4 regions of the Streptomyces sp. NPDC006476 genome follow, and region 1 is predicted to be linked to each of the others. Evidence: riboswitches for the same ligand, from Rfam matches in the RefSeq annotation. Region 1 holds a riboswitch; each other region holds the start of a gene.

Region 1 (4,204 bases):
GCGTCCGGCTCAGCCTGGAGGTTCCGGCCTCCCGACTGGCCAAGGCGCTCGGTCTGCTCGCCGACGCCCTCAGGGCGCCCGCGTTCGCCGACAGCGAGGTGGAGCGGCTGGTCCGCAACCGCCTCGACGAGATCCCGCACGAGCTGGCCAACCCCTCCCGGCGCGCCGCCAAGGAGCTCTCCAAGGAGCTGTTCCCGGCCGGCTCGCGCATGTCGCGCCCGCGCCAGGGCACCGAGGAGACCGTCGAGAAGATCGACGCGGCGGCCGTGCGCGCCTTCTACGACCGTCACGTCCGGCCCGTGACGGCCACCGCGGTGGTCGTCGGCGACCTCACCGGGATCGACCTCGACGCCCTGCTCGGGGAGACCCTCGGGGCGTGGACGGGCTCCAGGGCCGAGCCCCGCCCGGTGCCTGCGGTGACGGCCGACGACACCGGGCGCGTGGTCATCGTCGACCGTCCCGGCGCCGTCCAGACGCAGCTGCTCATCGGCCGCGTCGGGCCCGACCGGCACGACCGCGTGTGGCCCGCGCAGGTCCTCGGCACGTACTGCCTGGGCGGCACCCTCACCTCCCGCCTGGACCGCGTCCTGCGCGAGGAGAAGGGCTACACCTACGGCGTGCGGGCCTTCGGCCAGGTCCTGCGCTCCGCCCCGGACGGCACGGGCGCGTCGATGCTCGCCATCAGCGGCTCCGTCGACACCCCGAACACCGGCCTGGCGCTCGACGACCTCTGGAGGGTGCTGCGCACGCTCGCCGAGGGCGGCCTCACGGACGCCGAGCGCGACGTCGCCGTACAGAACCTCGTCGGGGTGGCGCCGTTGAAGTACGAGACGGCGGCGGCCGTCGCGAGCACGCTGGCCGACCAGGTCGAGCAGCATCTGCCGGACGACTTCCAGGCGACGCTGTACCAGCAGCTGGCCGCGACCGGCACCGTGGAGGCCACCGCGGCGGTCGTGAACGCTTTCCCCGTCGACCGGTTGGTGACCGTCCTGGTCGGGGACGCGGCGCAGATCAAGGAGCCCGTAGAGGCTCTGAACATCGGTGAAGTGACCGTGGTGTCCGCCGAGTAGCGGCACGCGTGCGTGGCAGGGCCCTGGTGACGGAAGCGTCACCAGGGCCCTCTTATGTCCGAATTGAAGGACCTTTGAAGGCAATTGAAGGAAAATTGAAGGAGAGTGGGCTGTTTGCCCTGTGGGATGCGCTACAAACACCCTGATCCGTTTGGGAATTGAAAGTGGCCCCGTTTAGCGTCGTCCGGGCTGTCCGTCAGGCAGTGCGCCGCACCCGCGGCACCGGACAGTCATCGCCGAGTCCCCGTACGGCGCGAGCCAGGGGAGCCGGGGACCCACGCAGTCCCTGGGGTGAATCGGACGCCCGCGCGTGTGGCGAGGGTGTCCGTAGGAGACCTTCCTGCTCCGAACCCGTCAGCTAACCCGGTAGGCGAGAGGGAAGGAAAGGAACAGCCTGTACATGGCGTTCATGTGCGCCACCGGGAAGCACCGTCGTCCCAGCCGGATCAAGCGCTCCACCGCCCATGCCGCCGGCGTCGCGGCCCTCGCCACCACCGGCGTCATCGGCGCCCTCGCGGCCCCCGCGCTCGCCGCCGACAACGCGGCCGACGCCGTCGAGCAGACCGGTCTCACCCCCGTCATCACCATCGGCGACTCGATCGCCGCCAAGATCGACGCCCAGGCCGACGCGCAGAAGCAGGCCGCCGAGATGGCCGCCCGCAAGAAGGCGGCCGAGGAGGCCGCGCGCAAGAAGGCCGAGGCGGAGGCCAAGAAGGCCCGCGAGGCCAAGGAGCGCGCCGCCCGCGAGGCCGAGCGCAAGCGCCTCAACACCTTCGTCGCCCCGATCTCGAACTCGTACGTCTCCACGGGCTACAAGGCCAGCAGTTCCCTGTGGTCCTCGGGCAGCCACACCGGCATCGACTTCCACGCCGCGACCGGCACCACCGTGCACGCCGTCGGCTACGGCACGGTCGTGCAGACCGGCTGGGGCGGTGCGTACGGCAACCAGATCGTGATCAAGATGAACGACGGCACGTACACCCAGTACGGCCACCTGTCGTCCATCGGCGTCTCCGTCGGCCAGAAGGTCGTCACCGGCCAGCAGATCGGCCTCTCCGGCTCGACCGGCAACACCACCGGGCCGCACCTGCACTTCGAGGCCCGTACGACGCCGGAGTACGGCTCCGACATCGACCCCGTCGCCTACCTTCGCTCGCACGGCGTGAACGTCTGACGGAGGATCGCGAGATCCCGTGAAGCCCCGGCTCCCCGAGCCGGGGCTTTCCGCGTTTCAGTCGTCCCGCTGTCCAAAAAATATCCATGGATTCTGGCCCGCCGTCGGAAATTCCCGCCCTTTGCAATAGAGTCACTGGACACACGTCCATGGTCGACGTTTCACGGGGATTAAGGCGGAGGTCGGACATGCGTATTCCGGCGCACTCGGTGTGCACGGCCATCCGGGACGACATCGTCGCGGGTGTCTACGAGCGCGGCAGCCGCCTCACCGAGGAACTCCTCGCCCGCCGCTACGGCGTCTCGCGCGTCCCCGTCCGCGAGGCCCTGCGCACCCTGGAGGCCGAGGGCTTCGTGGTGACCCGGCGGCACGCGGGCGCGTGCGTCGCGGAACCGACCGAGCAGGAGGCCTCCGACCTGCTGGAGATGCGCCTGCTGCTGGAGCCGCTCGGCGCCTCCCGGGCCGCCCAGCGCCGCACCGAGGCCCATCTGAAGGTGCTGCGCGGCCTGGTCAGACTGGGCCAGGAGCGGGCCAGAAGGGGCAACAGCGAGGATCTGCGCTCCCTGGGCGGCTGGTTCCACGAGACGCTCGCCCAGGCCTCCGGCAGCCCGGCCATGACCTCGATGCTCACCCAGCTGCGTCACAAGATCGCCTGGATGTACGCCGTGGAGGCGCCCGCCGACCCGGTGGAGTACTGGGCCGAGCACGGGGCGATCGTTGACGCCGTGGCCCGTGGCGACGGCGAACGCGCCCGGGCGGTCACGGCACTGCACACCGAACGCTCGACCGCCGCGCACCGGCTGCGATTCGGGAGTCAGGAGCGGGTGAACGGTGTGAGGAACTCGCAACATGCCGTAAACATGCCGAGCCTGCGGCATTAACACGGACGCCGTATACAAAGAGGAAAGAATTCGCGGGGGCTATTTCACGCTGCCCGCCGCCGGGAATTCCGAACCCCCGGCACAGAAAATGCGAAGGGCTCGCCCGGAAATTCGGACGAGCCCTTCCGTGGTGCCGTGGTCAGACGGTCTCGGGAAGCTCCTCGAGCCCCTCGGAGACCAGCTTGGCCAGACGGTCGAGGGCCGCGTCCGCGCCCTCGGCGTCGGAGGCGAGGACGATCTCCTCGCCGCCCTGGGCGCCCAGGCCCAGAACCGCCAGCATGGAGGCCGCGTTGACGGGGTTGCCGTCGGCCTTGGCGATCGTGACCGGGATACCTGCGGCCGTGGCGGCCCGGACGAAGATGGAAGCGGGGCGGGCGTGGAGGCCCTCGGCCCAGCCGACGTTGACGCGGCGCTCAGCCATGTGATGCTGCCCTTCGGTGTTCAGGGTTGTCTAGACCAGTTTCCCACAACGTGAGGCTGCTCCGGAGAGGCTCGCGCCCCTCCGGGGTGAGTCGTCGGGCCGCGGCCTCGGCCCGACGTCCGTCCCTCGCGCTGCTTGGTTGTCGTCCACAGACTGCCTCGCGCCGTTGTCGGACGCGAGCCGTACGCTGGGCCCCATGCAGACCTCGTCGGACCGGCACGAGTACCCCGCCCACTGGGAAGCCGACGTGGTGCTGCGCGACGGCGGCACCGCACGCATCCGCCCCATCACCGTCGATGACGCGGAGCGCCTGGTCAGCTTCTACGAGCAGGTGTCGGACGAGTCGAAGTACTACCGCTTCTTCGCGCCCTACCCGCGACTGTCCGCGAAGGACGTCCACCGCTTCACGCACCACGACTTTGTGGACCGGGTGGGACTCGCGGCCACGGTCGGCGGCGAGTTCATCGCCACCGTACGCTACGACCGCATCGGCGCCGACGGAACGCCCGCGTCGGCGCCCGCCGACGAGGCCGAGGTCGCCTTCCTCGTCCAGGACGCCCACCAGGGCCGCGGCGTCGCCTCCGCCCTCCTGGAGCACATCGCCGCCGTGGCCCGCGAGCGCGGCATCCGCCGCTTCGCCGCCGAGGTGCTGCCCGCC
Region 2 (4,204 bases), on a different contig from region 1:
CAGCCCTTGGTGCTCAGCCCTTGAAGCGCGGGAACGCGCTGCGGCCCGCGTACACCGCCGCGTCGTCGAGGATCTCCTCGATGCGCAGCAGCTGGTTGTACTTGGCGACGCGCTCGGAGCGGGCCGGGGCGCCGGTCTTGATCTGGCCGCAGTTGGTGGCGACGGCCAGGTCGGCGATGGTGACGTCCTCGGTCTCGCCGGAACGGTGCGACATCATGCACTTGAAGCCGTTGCGCTGGGCCAGCTCGACGGCGTCCAGGGTCTCGGTCAGCGATCCGATCTGGTTCACCTTCACGAGCAGGGCGTTCGCGGTGCCCTCCTCGATGCCGCGGGCGAGGCGCTCGGGGTTGGTGACGAACAGGTCGTCGCCGACGATCTGGACCTTGTCGCCGAGCTTGTCGGTGAGCACCTTCCAGCCGGCCCAGTCGTCCTCGAACAGCGGGTCCTCGATGGAGACCAGCGGGTAGGCGGCGACGAGCTCCTCGTAGTACTCGGTCATCTCGGCGGCCGAGCGGGACTTGCCCTCGAACTCGTACTTGCCGTCCTTGTAGAACTCGGACGCGGCGACGTCGAGCGCGAGCGCGATCTGCTCGCCCGGGACGTACCCGGCCTGCTTGATGGCCTCGAGGATGAGGTCGAGGGCGGCGCGGTTGGACTCGAGGTTCGGGGCGAAGCCGCCCTCGTCACCGAGGCCGGTGGCCAGGCCCTTGCCCTTCAGGACCTTCTTCAGGGTGTGGTAGACCTCGGCACCCCAGCGCAGCGCCTCGGAGAAGGACTCCGCGCCGATCGGGGCGATCATGAACTCCTGGATGTCCACGTTGGAGTCGGCGTGCGAGCCGCCGTTCAGGATGTTCATCATCGGCACCGGCAGCAGGTGCGCGTTCGGGCCGCCCAGGTAGCGGAAGAGCGGGAGGTCGCTGGCCTCGGAGGCGGCGTGGGCAACGGCGAGGGAGACGCCGAGGATGGCGTTGGCGCCGAGGGAGCCCTTGTTGTCGGTGGCGTCCAGGTCGAACATCGCCTGGTCGATCAGGCGCTGCTCGGTGGCGTCGTACCCGACCAGCTCCGGGCCGATCTGCTCGATGACGGCGAGGACGGCCTTCTCGACGCCCTTGCCCTGGTAGCGGTTGGGGTCACCGTCGCGGAGCTCGATGGCCTCGAAGGCGCCCGTGGAGGCGCCGGACGGGACGGCGGCACGACCCGTGCTGCCGTCGTCGAGGCCGACCTCGACCTCGACCGTGGGGTTGCCTCGGGAGTCCAGGATTTCCCGGGCTACGACGACGTCGATGGACGGCACGAGCATCTCCTTCTTCCATGTGACGCGGCTGTGCAGCGCCGCGGTGGCTCTGCGAGACGAGCCTAACCGCCCAAGGCCGATCGGCCACGCCGCCGACCACCCCTTGGGCAGAACCGAGAGTAAATTGTTTCTGAACGGAACAAAGAGGGTGGGGCGCTCCCGCGTGAAAACGGTGCGAGCACCCGCGCATGAAAAAGCCCCGCCCCGGTGCGTACGGGGGAACACGCACCGGAGCGGGGAGCCCGTGGGGACGGGGGAGGCCCTCACGCGTTCTCCACACTGGGGAACACGGCGGTCAGGGCCCTGTGGTTCAGCTCTTACTTCAGGTGCAGCTGCTGACCCGGGTAGATCAGGTTGGCGTCGGCGATGATGTCCTTGTTCAGCTCGAACAGCTTCTTCCAGCCGCCCTTGACGCCGTGCTTGGCGGCGATGGAGCTGAGGGTGTCACCCTTGACGACCTTGTACTCGCCGTCACCCTTCTTGACCTTCTTGCCGGTCGGGGTGGTGACGGTCTTCTGGCTCTTGTGGGTCTTGGCGGCCGGACGCTCGGAGGAGCGGGAGGCGGCCTGCGACTCGGTCGAGCGGTTGGTGGTGCCGCTGGAGGCGCTCGCGCCGTTGTAGGCGGCGCTGGACAGGCCCTTGCCGCAGACCGGCCAGGCGCCCTTGCCCTGGGAGGCGAGGACCTTCTCGGCGACGGCTATCTGCTGCGCCTTGCTGGCCTGGTTGGCCTGCGGGGCGTAGGCGGTGCCGCCGTACGCGGCCCAGGTGGAGGCGGAGAACTGCAGGCCGCCGTAGTAACCGTTGCCGGTGTTGATGGACCAGTTGCCGCCCGACTCGCACTGGGCGACCGCGTCCCACTCGGAGGCGGTGGCTGCGGAGGCGTTGCCGGCCGCCATCAGCGGAGCGGCAATGGCGACACCGGTGACACCGGCGAGCGCGGCGGCACGGGTGGCCTTGGACGGACGACGGTGCTTGCCCTTGCCGGAAAACAGCATGGTTGATCCCCTCACCGACGCCTGCGAGGTGAGCTGTCGGGTTCGGGCCGGTTGAGTTGCCCGGCCGCGTCCTCGCTTTCACGAGACGCGGCTCCACCCCAAGCCGCCACCGTCAACTGCCCGGTGGGGCACTTACCTTGGGTCCCCCGCTCCTGCCTACGGCGCTGTCAAGCGACGACTGTTCCCGTACGGCCACTGGCAGGATTCGGCGTTGCGGCCGCCGGGGCTCGGATTGCCGAGCGGTGAAGACCGTAGACACGGAATCGGCGGAATTTCAAAGACGATCAGGGCTTCTGAGACTCATCCCACACTTTCGCCAAACCGGACATTCAGCGCGAAGCATGACGTGAACTCCCGTCTTTTTCCGCCCCGTTCGCCCCTTATTCAACCGGAAGTTCGAGCGTCTGACCGGCGGAGACATGGTTCGGGTCGGCGCCGATGGCCTGCTTGTTCGCGCCGTAGAGCGCGCGCCATCCGCCGTCCAGGCCAAGGCTGTCGGCGATGGAGCCGAGGGTGTCGCCGGCGTGCACGGTGTACGTGCCGCCCTTGGCGCTCTCGGTGACGGCCTCCTCGGCGCTCGGGCCGCGGTGCCGTCCGGCGCCCGTGGCGGAGGCGACGGCGCCGGTGTCGACGAGGCTCCAAGAGCCCACCGCCTGCTGCTCATTGTCCGAGTCGTCGCTTTTCGACGGACCTGTCGACGGACTGTCGGCCGCCCGTGAATCCGAGGGAGACACGGAGGGCGAGGCCGAGTTGTCCGATTTGTTGGACTTGCCCGCCGAAGGGGAGGGAGAGCCGGTGGAGGCGGAGAGCGACGGCGAGCCGTCCGTCGAGGAGGAGTCACCCGCCGAGTCGCCCGAGGAGTTGGACAGACCGGTGGAACCGGACCCGCCCGAGGTGTCGGACGAACCGGATGAACCGGACGAACCGCCGGACACACCGGTGTCGATGTCCACCGAGGCCGAGTCCTCGGTCAGCCCGGAGGTCAGTCCACAGGTGTGGAAGGCGCCGACGCCCTCGGCGTCGAGGATCTTCTCGGCGACGGCTATCTGCTGGTTGCGGCTGGCGAGGTCGGGGCGCTCGGCGTAGTCGAGGCCGCCGTACTTGTCCCAGTCGTCCTGGGTCAGCTTCAGGCCGCCGTAGAAACCGCCGCTGTTCTCGCTCCAGGAGCCGCCGGTCTCGCAGTTCGCCACCTTGTCCCACGTGGTCCCGTCGGCCGCGTTCGCGCTCGCCGCACCGAGAAGCGGGATGGCGATGGCGGAGCCGGTCACGCCGGCCGCGACGAGCAGGGCCGGAGCCTGGCGGGGGCGACGGTGACGACCGTTCCCGGAGAGCATGTGGGGGCCTTTCGCGAGACAGTACTGACCACGGCGCGTGAAGCGTGGGCCAAACCCTGGCGCCGCTGTTGATCCGTGAACGTATCGTCAGACGATCACTTGTCACAAGTTAATGCCGCGTAGATCACGTGAAGATCACAGACTTGAGCGCGTGTCATGTTTGTCCGGCGTTTGTCCGGCGGTGTCTCCTCATCCGGCCGGGGTGAACTCCACCGGAAGCGTGCGCAGTCCGCGCATGATGAGCCCGCCCCGCCACCTCAACTCGGCCGGGTCGGCCCCGAGTTGCAGATCCGGCAGTCGAGTGAGCAGCGTGGCCAGCGCGGTCTGGCCCTCCAACCGGGCCAGCGGGGCGCCGAGACAGTAGTGGATGCCGTGGCCGTAGCCGAGGTGTTGGTTGTCACGCCGGGCGAGGTCGAGGGTGTCGGGGTCGGCGAACCGCTCCGGGTCCCGGTCCGCGGCGGCCAGGACGACGAGGACCGGGTCGCCGGCCGCGATGTGCTGTCCGCCGATGGTGAGGGGTTCGGTGGCGAACCGCCAGGTGGCCAGCTCCACCGGGCCGTCGTAGCGCAGGAGTTCCTCGA
Region 3 (4,204 bases), on a different contig from region 1:
CGGCGGACGAACCGACGTTGACGATCGAGGAACCCGGTGGCATCAGCGGCGCGAGGTGCTGGATCCCGAGCAGCGGTCCGGTGGTGTTGACGGCCTGGACCTGCGCGAAGTCCTCCGACCGCACCTCACCGAGCCGTTCGCGCCGGATGACACCCGCGTTGTTCACCAGGCCGTGGATCTCGCCGTACGACTCCTTCAACTCCGCGGCCAGCGCGGCCCAGTCGCTCTCCCTGCTGACGTCCAGCCGCCGCACGTCACCCTGCGGCCGCACGTCCGTGGCCACCACCCGGGCGCCGGCCCGGGTCAGCGCCTCCACCTCGGCGGCGCCCTGGCCGCCCGCGGCCCCGGTGACGACGACGGTCTTCCCGGTCAGCCGCCGTTCGTATTGATCACTCATGCCGCCATCCTTCACCAGCGAGGCAGCTTTGGTCGCCAGCGGCAGCGGTTGCTCGGGGAAGGCCGATTTCACCGACCCTCCCCGACTCGTGCGCGAGACGGTGACCGCCGAACGCCGAAGAGGCCGCCCACGGTTCGTGGACGGCCTCTTCGGCGGAGCGTGTGCTGCTAGGCGGGGCGCACCGCTATGCGGATCGCGGCCTCGCCGGCGTAGTGGACCGACTCCTCGCGGATCACCGCGCCCGGTCCGGGGGCGTGGATCATCAGACCGTTGCCGGTGTAGAGGCCGACATGGCTGAAGTTGTCGTTGAAGAAGATCAGGTCACCGGGACGGCTCTCGGCGAGCGGGACCACCGTGCCGGTGCTCGCCTGCTCGTGCGTGGACCGCGGCAGCGCGACCCCGGCGGCCCGCCAGGCGGCCTGGGTGAGCCCGGCGTTGTCGTACGACTCCGGACCGACCCCGCCCCACAGACAGGGCCTGCCGATCTGCGCCCGGGCGAAGGACACGGCCCGGTCCGCCTTGGTGCCGACCGGCGGCTCGGCGGGCGCCTCGGGCACCCCCGTGTCGAGGACCGACGGCTCCTGGAGCCGGCGCCACTGGTCCGAGACGGGCAGGCTCGAGTCGACCGCGACGGGCAGGTTCCACGCACCCGTGTCCATGACGGACGGCTGCTGCGGGGCCGCCTCGACGGTGGGCTGCTGGAAGCTCCACTGCGTGCCGGTGTCCAGGGCGGTCAGCTGCTGCTGCGCCCCCGTGTCGGTGATGGACGGACCCATGTCGGGGACGGCCGGCTGCTGCAGGCCCCACGGTTCGCTCACCGGCACGCCCGTGTCGAGCACGGACGGCTGCTGCATCCGCCAGGCCTCCTCGGTCGCCCGGCTCGCCTGCTCCGACCAGGGCGCCGGCGCCAGATCCGCCTGCGGCGCAGGAGTCGCGAGCGCCGACTGCGGTGCTGCCATGGTCATCGAGGGCATGACGCCCGTCTGGGATGTCGTGGCCGCCGGGGACATGAGGGTCGCCTGTGGCTCCGTGGCCGTCGGCGACATGACGGTCGACTGCGGTGTCATGGCCAGCGAGGGCATGACCGCCGTCTGCTCCGCCATGGGCGTCGGTGACATGACCGCCGACTGCGGTGTCATGGCCAGCGAGGGCATGACCGCCGTCTGTTCCGCCATGGCCGTCGGTGACATGACCGCCGACTGCGGTAGGGACGTCTGCCGGGCCGTGTACCGGTACAGCAGCTCACTCGCCGCGGCGATCTTGCGCTGGCTCTGCTCCTTGGACGTGCGCAGCGACGCCTGCCGCGGCTCGCCGCCCGTCGCGCCCGTCGCCATGGCGGACTCCTGCCGCTGCGCCGGTATGGCGGGCAGCGCGGCCGTGCCGTCACCCGCGGTCAGCTCGGCGACCGGACGGCGCGTTCCGCCCGCCGGCAGCTCGGCCACGGGCCGGCCGGGTGCCTCCAGCTCGAAGCCGGTCCGTGCCTCCGGGGAGCGCGCGGGCCGCGACGGGGCCGGGCGGGGGGAGGAGGTGCGCTGGGCGGGCATGCGGTCGGCCGGCAGGATCGCCGGGATCGTGGGCCCCAGCGAGGCGCGCGCCGCGTCGAACCACTGCCGGGTCACGTTGTCCAGGTCGGGGTCCGAGCGCCTGCCGCCGCCCGTCGGCGCGCCGCGTCCTCGCGAGCCGGTCACCGTCGGCCGGGTGAAGTTCCACTGGCCGGTGTCGGACTCGGCCCGGTCGTAGAGGCTGCTCACCCGGTCCCGGACGGCCTCCCGGCTGGGGGCGTCCTCCCCGGCGAGGGGAACGGCGTCAGCGCTCTGCGAGAGCATGGCCACCGAGGTGAGGGCCGCTGCGGCGAGGGCGGAGTTGCGCATCCCGGGGAGGCCGGAGCCGCCCGTGCGCGATGGTCGATCCGGCGCCATGGGAGCCGTACTCCTTCCGTACTCCGCCTACCGAGTTAGCTGTCGGGTTCGGGCGGTCGTGTCCGGAAGGCATGCCCTACGACCCTTGCCCGTGCGGGCAGTTGGGCCGATTCACCCCATGATTCGGTTGGGTCCCCGGCTCCGGTTCGACACCGGACTCGGCGGAGGCCACGCGTCCCGACGGGGTTCGCCGGAGGAACTCGAGTGGCCTGGACCCACGCTAGCCAACTTGTGCGGCTGGTGTGAAGGTTGAAGGGCAGAATGTCCGATACGCTTTTGTGACCTTCGTCGTGACGGGCCGTCAGATCCCATTTCCGTGCACACAGCGGATCTGGAGCGTGACCGACCGTCGCGACGGCGGGTGCCTCAGGACCGCGGACCGTCCTCCCCGGCCGCCCGCTCGGCGTCGCGCTTCTTGATCCGCGCCGCCTCCTTGCGGACCTCCGCCTGGGTGGCCCGCTCCTTCACCAGCCACTCCGGCTGCTCCTGCTTGAGCGCCTCGATCTGCTCGGTGGTCAGCGGCTCGGTCACCCCGCCGCGGGCCAGCCCCGCGATGGAGACGCCCAGCTTCGCCGCGACCACCGGACGGGGGTGCGGTCCCTTGGCCCGCAGCTCGCGCAGCCACTCGGGCGGCTCGGCCTGGAGCTGGTCGAGCTGGGCGCGCGAGACGACACCCTCACGGAACTCGGCGGGGGTGGCCTCGAGGTACACACCCAGCTTCTTCGCCGCGGTCGCGGGCTTCATCGTCTGGGTGGTCTGGTGCGACTTCATGGGGTCCAGGGTATCGACCGGGTACGGGGCCCTCGACCACGGCCGGTAACCTGGCCAGGTGACAGGCTCGGAGACATCTCCCACGTTCCGGCTCGCGTACGTCCCGGGGACGACGCCCGCCAAGTGGGTGCGGATCTGGAACGAGCGGCTGCCCGGCATCCCGTTGCACCTCATCGCCGTACCGGCCGCCGAGGCGCCCGAGGTGCTGCGCGCGGGCGAGGCGGACGCGGGCCTGGTACGGCTGCCGGTCGACCGTGGGTTCTTCAGCGCGATCCCGCTCTACACCGAGACGACGGTGGTCGTGGTCCCCAAGGACCACGTGATCACGGCGGCCGACGAGGTGACGCTCGCCGATCTGGCCGACGAGGTGCTCTTCCACCCTCTCGACGACGTCTTCGACTGGGACGCCCCTCCCGGTGAACCCGCCTTCGAGCGTCCCGCCACCACCGAGGACGCCGTGGAGCTGGTCGCGGCGGGCGTCGGCCTCCTCGTCGTCCCCCAGTCCCTCGCCCGTCTGCACCACCGCAGGGACCTCACCTACCGCCCGGTCGTCGACGCACCCCAGTCCGGTGTCGCCCTGTCCTGGCCCGAGGAAGCGACCACCGACCTGGTCGAGGACTTCATCGGCATCGTGCGCGGCCGCACGGTCAACAGCTCCCGCGGCCGCAAACAGCAGCCGGAGGAGAAGCCGAGGCGGGAGGAGCAGGAGAAGTCCTCCGCCCGCCGCAAGCCCGCCCCCGCCAAGCAGCCGGGCCGCACTCCCCGCGCGGGCGGCTCCAAGCCCGGCAGGCGAGGCAGGCCCGGCCGCCGCTCGTAGGAACGGCTCACTTCGGCGGCAACCCCGCGGCGAAGGCGTACCCCTCGTCGATCCATGCGCCCAGGACCCGGTCGTCCGTCAGCGCGGACGGGTCGACGACGATCCAGCCGCGCATCGGCCGCCCCGTCATGTCGAGGAGCCGCGCTCCCGGTCGGGTCAGTGCCGCGTCCGTGGCCTCCGGCCCGACACGGACCATCAGCCCCCCGGCGCCACTCGCGCTCACTGCCATGTTCCCCCGCAGCAGAAACGCGAGCCCTCCGAACATCCGCTTCTCAGTGATGTCCGGATCGGCCCCCAGAT
Region 4 (4,204 bases), on a different contig from region 1:
GATGGTAGGGAGCCCGGCCCGGCGTCCGAGAAGGGCACGCGCGCGGTCGGAAGGAAATACGCGCGGGCGCGCGGAGCGGTGGATGGGCGCGGACCGACACCTACGCGCCGAAGTGCGGCTGTGCACGACGGCACACAAACAACGCCCCACGCCTACCGCAACCGCAGCCGACCGCCCCCAGCCGCTTGCGCGCCCCGCACCCCACGGCCGGTGGCGCCCGAAGCGGCTTCGCACGCCTGTCGCGCGCTGGGTCGGCGGGCGCTCAGAGGCCGTCGCGTGCCGCGCATCCCACCGCCGGGTGGCGCGGAAGCGATGCCGCATGCTGCAGCACGTTTGGGGGCCGCGCGGAGGTGTTTGCGGGCCCCGCGCCCCACGGTCGTGCGGCGGCGCGTGAAGCGGCTTCGCACGCCTGTCGCGCGCTGGGTCGGCGGGCGCTCTGAGACCGTCGCGTGCCCACGTCCCTCCGCCGGTGGCGCGGAAGCGATGCCGCATGCTGCAGCACGTTTGGGGGCCGCGCGGAGGTGTTTGCGGGCCCCGCATCCCACGGTCGTGCGGCGGCGCGTGAAGCGGCTTCGCACGCCTGTCGCGCGCTGGGTCGGCGGGCGCTCTGAGACCGTCGCGCGCCGCGCATCTCATCGCCGGGTGGTGTGCCGAGTGCGTCGCGCGCCCGGCGGCCTCATACGGGGCGCACGAGACCGTCCGCGCGCCCCGGCCCGGCGCCTCACGCCGGGCGTACCACGCTGTGGATGATTGATTCGCCGGCGTAGTAGATGGACTCCTCGCGGACGTACGCGCCCGGCTTGGGGGCGTGGATCATCATGCCGTTGCCGATGTAGACGCCGACGTGGCTGATGTCGTCGTAGAAGAAGATCAGGTCGCCGGGCTGGGCGTCGGCGAGGGAGACGGTGGTGCCCGCGTTCACCTGGTCGTAGGTGGTGCGCGGGAGGTCCACGCCCGCGGCCTTCCAGGCGGCCTGGGTGAGGCCGGAGCAGTCGTAGGAGCCGGGACCGGTGGCGCCCCAGACGTACGGCTTGCCGATCTGCGCGCGGGCGAACGCGAGCGCCTTCGCGGCCTTGGCGGCGTAGGAGGAGTCCGTGGAGTCCGTGGTGCCGGTGTCCGAGGAGGAGGTGCCGCCCTGGGACGTGGTCCCCTCCTGGGCCTTCCGCGCCGCCGCCTGCTGCTGGGCCAGCTCCGCGGCCTTGCGCGCGGCCTCCTCCTGCTGCTTCTTCTCGATCGCCGCGAGCCGCGCCTTCTCCTCGGCCGTCAGCTTCGACAGCAGCTCGCGCGCGTCGGAGAGCTTCTTCTGGACCGTGGCCTTGGCGGTCTGCAGATCGCTCTGCGACGTGCTGAGCGTCTCGAGGCTCCGGGAGGCCTCCTCGCGCTTCTTCATCGTCGCGGACTGCTCGGTGAAGTAGTCGTCGACCGCGCTCTTCTGGCGGGCGGTCAGCCGGCCCATCAGCTGCGTCTGGTCGAAGTAGTCCTGCGGGGAGTCGGCGAGCAGGAAGGTCGCCGTGTCGGGCGCGGCGGCACCCGTCCGGTACTGCGCGGCGGCGAAGGAGCCGAGCCTGTCGCGCTCCTCGTTGAGCTTCTGGGCGCGCTTGGCGACGTCGTTGAGCAGGGAGTCGACCCGTCTGCGCTGCTTGGTGGTCTTCTCCTTGGCCGCGTTGTACTTCTCGGTGGCCGACTCCGCCTGGCGGTACAGGTCGTCGACCTTCTTCTCGACTTCCTCGAGGCTGGGGCTGCCGTCGGCCGAGGGGGCGGCGTTGGCCGACTGGGAGAGCAGGGCCACGGAGGTGAGGGCGGCCGTGGCGAGAGCGGGGGTGCGTATGCCTGCTACGCGCGTAACGGCGGGACGCGTCTTGCGGTGCGACGCCAAGACCGGCGACTCCTTCCATCGTCCGCCTACCGGGTTAGCTGTCGGGTTCGGGCGGGTGGTTCGGAAGGGTTGCCCTACGGCCCGGTCCCCGGGAGGGGGCCGGCCGATTCACCCCAAGGTCCTCGTGGGTCCCCGGCTCCGGCTGCGCGGCGGCGCCCCGGACTCGGCGGAGGCCGCACGGCCCGGCGAGGTTCGCCGGTGGGGGTCGTACGGCCCGTCCGAACGGTAGCCAACTCGTGTGGTCCGTGTGAAGGTTGATGTTCGATTTGTCCGATACATTTCCGTGACCTTTGATCAGCCCCGCCCGCCCGGCCACGTGCGGTGATGGCGCGCCACGGAGCGTGTGCGAGGTATCGGATCGGGCGATGTTCTCAGGGCGGCGGCGGGCTGTCAGTGGGGCGCCCTAGACTCGGAGAGCGATGAGCAGCCTCTTTGACGACAGCTTCCTGGCGGACCTCCAAGCCCCTCGCGGGCCCGCGGACGAACCCCCGCCGCCGCCCGAGGACGATCACGTACCGGAGCCCGTTCCGGACGATCTGTTCGGCGGGAAGTTCGACGTGCCGCCGGACCGGGACGCCTATTACCGCGACGGCGCCCCCCGCCCGGCGATCGACCCGGCGGCGCTGCTGGACGGGCTGAACGAGAACCAGCGCGCGGCCGTCGTGCACCATGGCGCCCCCCTGCTCATCGTGGCCGGTGCCGGCTCCGGCAAGACCCGTGTCCTCACCCACCGCATCGCCTACCTCCTGGCCGAGCGGAACGTGCACCCGGGCCAGGTCCTGGCGATCACCTTCACCAACAAGGCCGCCGGTGAGATGAAGGAGCGGGTCGAGCAGCTCGTCGGCCCGCGCGCGAACGCGATGTGGGTGATGACCTTCCACAGCGCGTGCGTGCGCATCCTGCGCAGGGAGAGCAAGAAGCTCGGCTTCACCTCGTCCTTCTCGATCTACGACGCCGCCGACTCCAAGCGCCTGATGGCCCTGGTCTGCCGCGACCTGGACCTCGACCCCAAGCGCTACCCGCCGAAATCCTTCAGCGCCAAGATCTCCAACCTGAAGAACGAGCTGATCGACGAGGAGGACTTCGCCGCCCAGGCCACCGACGGCTTCGAGAAGACCCTCGCCCAGGCCTACGCCCTCTACCAGTCACGGCTGCGCGAGGCGAACGCCCTCGACTTCGACGACCTGATCATGACGACGGTCAACCTGCTCCGCGCCTTCCCGGACGTCGCCGAGCACTACCGCCGCCGTTTCCGGCACGTCCTGGTCGACGAGTACCAGGACACCAACCACGCCCAGTACGCGCTCGTGCGCGAGCTGGTGGGGACGAGCGAGCACCCCGTCGACGTCCCGCCGAACGAGTACGACGTCCCGCCCGCCGAGTTGTGCGTGGTGGGTGACGCGGACCAGTCGATCTACGCCTTCCGCGGGGCGACGATCCGCAACATCCTCCAGTTCGAGGAGGACTACCCGGACGCGACGACGATCCTGTTGGAGCAGAACTACCGCTCCACCCAGACGATCCTGTCCGCGGCCAACGCGGTCATCGAGCGCAACGAGTCCCGCCGCCCCAAGAACCTGTGGACCAACGCCGGCGCGGGCGCGCGCATCACGGGCTATGTCGCCGACACCGAGCACGACGAGGCCCAGTTCGTCGCCGACGAGATAGACCGTCTCACCGACGCGGGTGACGCGAAGGCCGGGGACGTCGCCGTCTTCTACCGGACGAACGCCCAGTCCCGTGTCTTCGAAGAGGTCTTCATCCGTGTCGGCCTGCCCTACAAGGTCGTCGGGGGCGTCCGCTTCTACGAGCGCAAGGAGGTCCGGGACGTCCTGGCCTATCTGCGCGTGTTGGCCAACCCCGAGGACTCGGTGCCGTTGCGCCGCATCCTGAACGTCCCCAAGCGCGGCATCGGCGAGCGCGCCGAGGCGATGATCGACGCCCTCTCGCAGCGGGAGAAGATCAGCTTCCCGCAGGCGCTGCGCCGTGTCGACGAGGCGTACGGCATGGCCGCGCGCTCCGCCAACGCGGTCAAGAAGTTCAACACGCTGATGGAGGACCTCCGTACGATCGTCGAGTCCGGCGCGGGCCCGGCGACCGTCCTGGAGGCGGTGCTCGAACGCACCGGCTACCTCGCCGAGTTGCAGGCTTCCACCGACCCGCAGGACGAGACCCGTATCGAGAACCTCCAGGAACTCGCGGCCGTGGCCCTGGAGTTCGAGCAGGAGTCCGGTGAGGGCGAGGAGTCCCCGGGGCTCGCCGACTTCCTGGAGCGGGTCGCGCTGGTCGCCGACTCCGACCAGATCCCCGACGAGGAGGAGGACGGCT

What was found. Region 1 has a riboswitch for cyclic di-AMP ahead of ABZZ74_RS04280 (M23 family metallopeptidase). Riboswitches for the same ligand answer to the same signal wherever they lie in the genome.
Region 2: linked by a shared signal. The riboswitch ahead of ABZZ74_RS25905 (transglycosylase family protein) and the one ahead of ABZZ74_RS04280 (M23 family metallopeptidase) in region 1 are both predicted to bind cyclic di-AMP.
Region 3: linked by a shared signal. The riboswitch ahead of ABZZ74_RS38505 (NlpC/P60 family protein) and the one ahead of ABZZ74_RS04280 (M23 family metallopeptidase) in region 1 are both predicted to bind cyclic di-AMP.
Region 4: linked by a shared signal. The riboswitch ahead of ABZZ74_RS07755 (NlpC/P60 family protein) and the one ahead of ABZZ74_RS04280 (M23 family metallopeptidase) in region 1 are both predicted to bind cyclic di-AMP.

Annotation. Positions count from the first base shown of each region.
Region 1 is NZ_JBEXPK010000003.1:53,711-57,914, forward strand. It holds gene ABZZ74_RS04275 (pitrilysin family protein) at 1-1,070, shown strand, start outside; cyclic di-AMP (ydaO/yuaA leader) riboswitch at 1,295-1,458, shown strand; gene ABZZ74_RS04280 (M23 family metallopeptidase) at 1,471-2,244, shown strand; gene ABZZ74_RS04285 (GntR family transcriptional regulator) at 2,433-3,125, shown strand; gene ABZZ74_RS04290 (HPr family phosphocarrier protein) at 3,265-3,546, opposite strand; gene ABZZ74_RS04295 (GNAT family N-acetyltransferase) at 3,743-4,204, shown strand, end outside.
Region 2 is NZ_JBEXPK010000023.1:98,507-102,710, forward strand. It holds gene eno (phosphopyruvate hydratase) at 14-1,300, opposite strand; gene ABZZ74_RS25905 (transglycosylase family protein) at 1,612-2,289, opposite strand; cyclic di-AMP (ydaO/yuaA leader) riboswitch at 2,293-2,463, opposite strand; gene ABZZ74_RS25910 (transglycosylase family protein) at 2,670-3,623, opposite strand; gene ABZZ74_RS25915 (cytochrome P450) at 3,813-4,204, opposite strand, start outside.
Region 3 is NZ_JBEXPK010000051.1:13,749-17,952, forward strand. It holds gene ABZZ74_RS38500 (SDR family oxidoreductase) at 1-397, opposite strand, end outside; gene ABZZ74_RS38505 (NlpC/P60 family protein) at 565-2,316, opposite strand; cyclic di-AMP (ydaO/yuaA leader) riboswitch at 2,325-2,490, opposite strand; gene ABZZ74_RS38510 (DUF5997 family protein) at 2,683-3,087, opposite strand; gene ABZZ74_RS38515 (LysR family substrate-binding domain-containing protein) at 3,146-3,904, shown strand; gene ABZZ74_RS38520 (TfoX/Sxy family protein) at 3,912-4,204, opposite strand, start outside.
Region 4 is NZ_JBEXPK010000005.1:131,114-135,317, forward strand. It holds gene ABZZ74_RS07755 (NlpC/P60 family protein) at 722-1,876, opposite strand; cyclic di-AMP (ydaO/yuaA leader) riboswitch at 1,884-2,055, opposite strand; gene pcrA (DNA helicase PcrA) at 2,296-4,204, shown strand, end outside.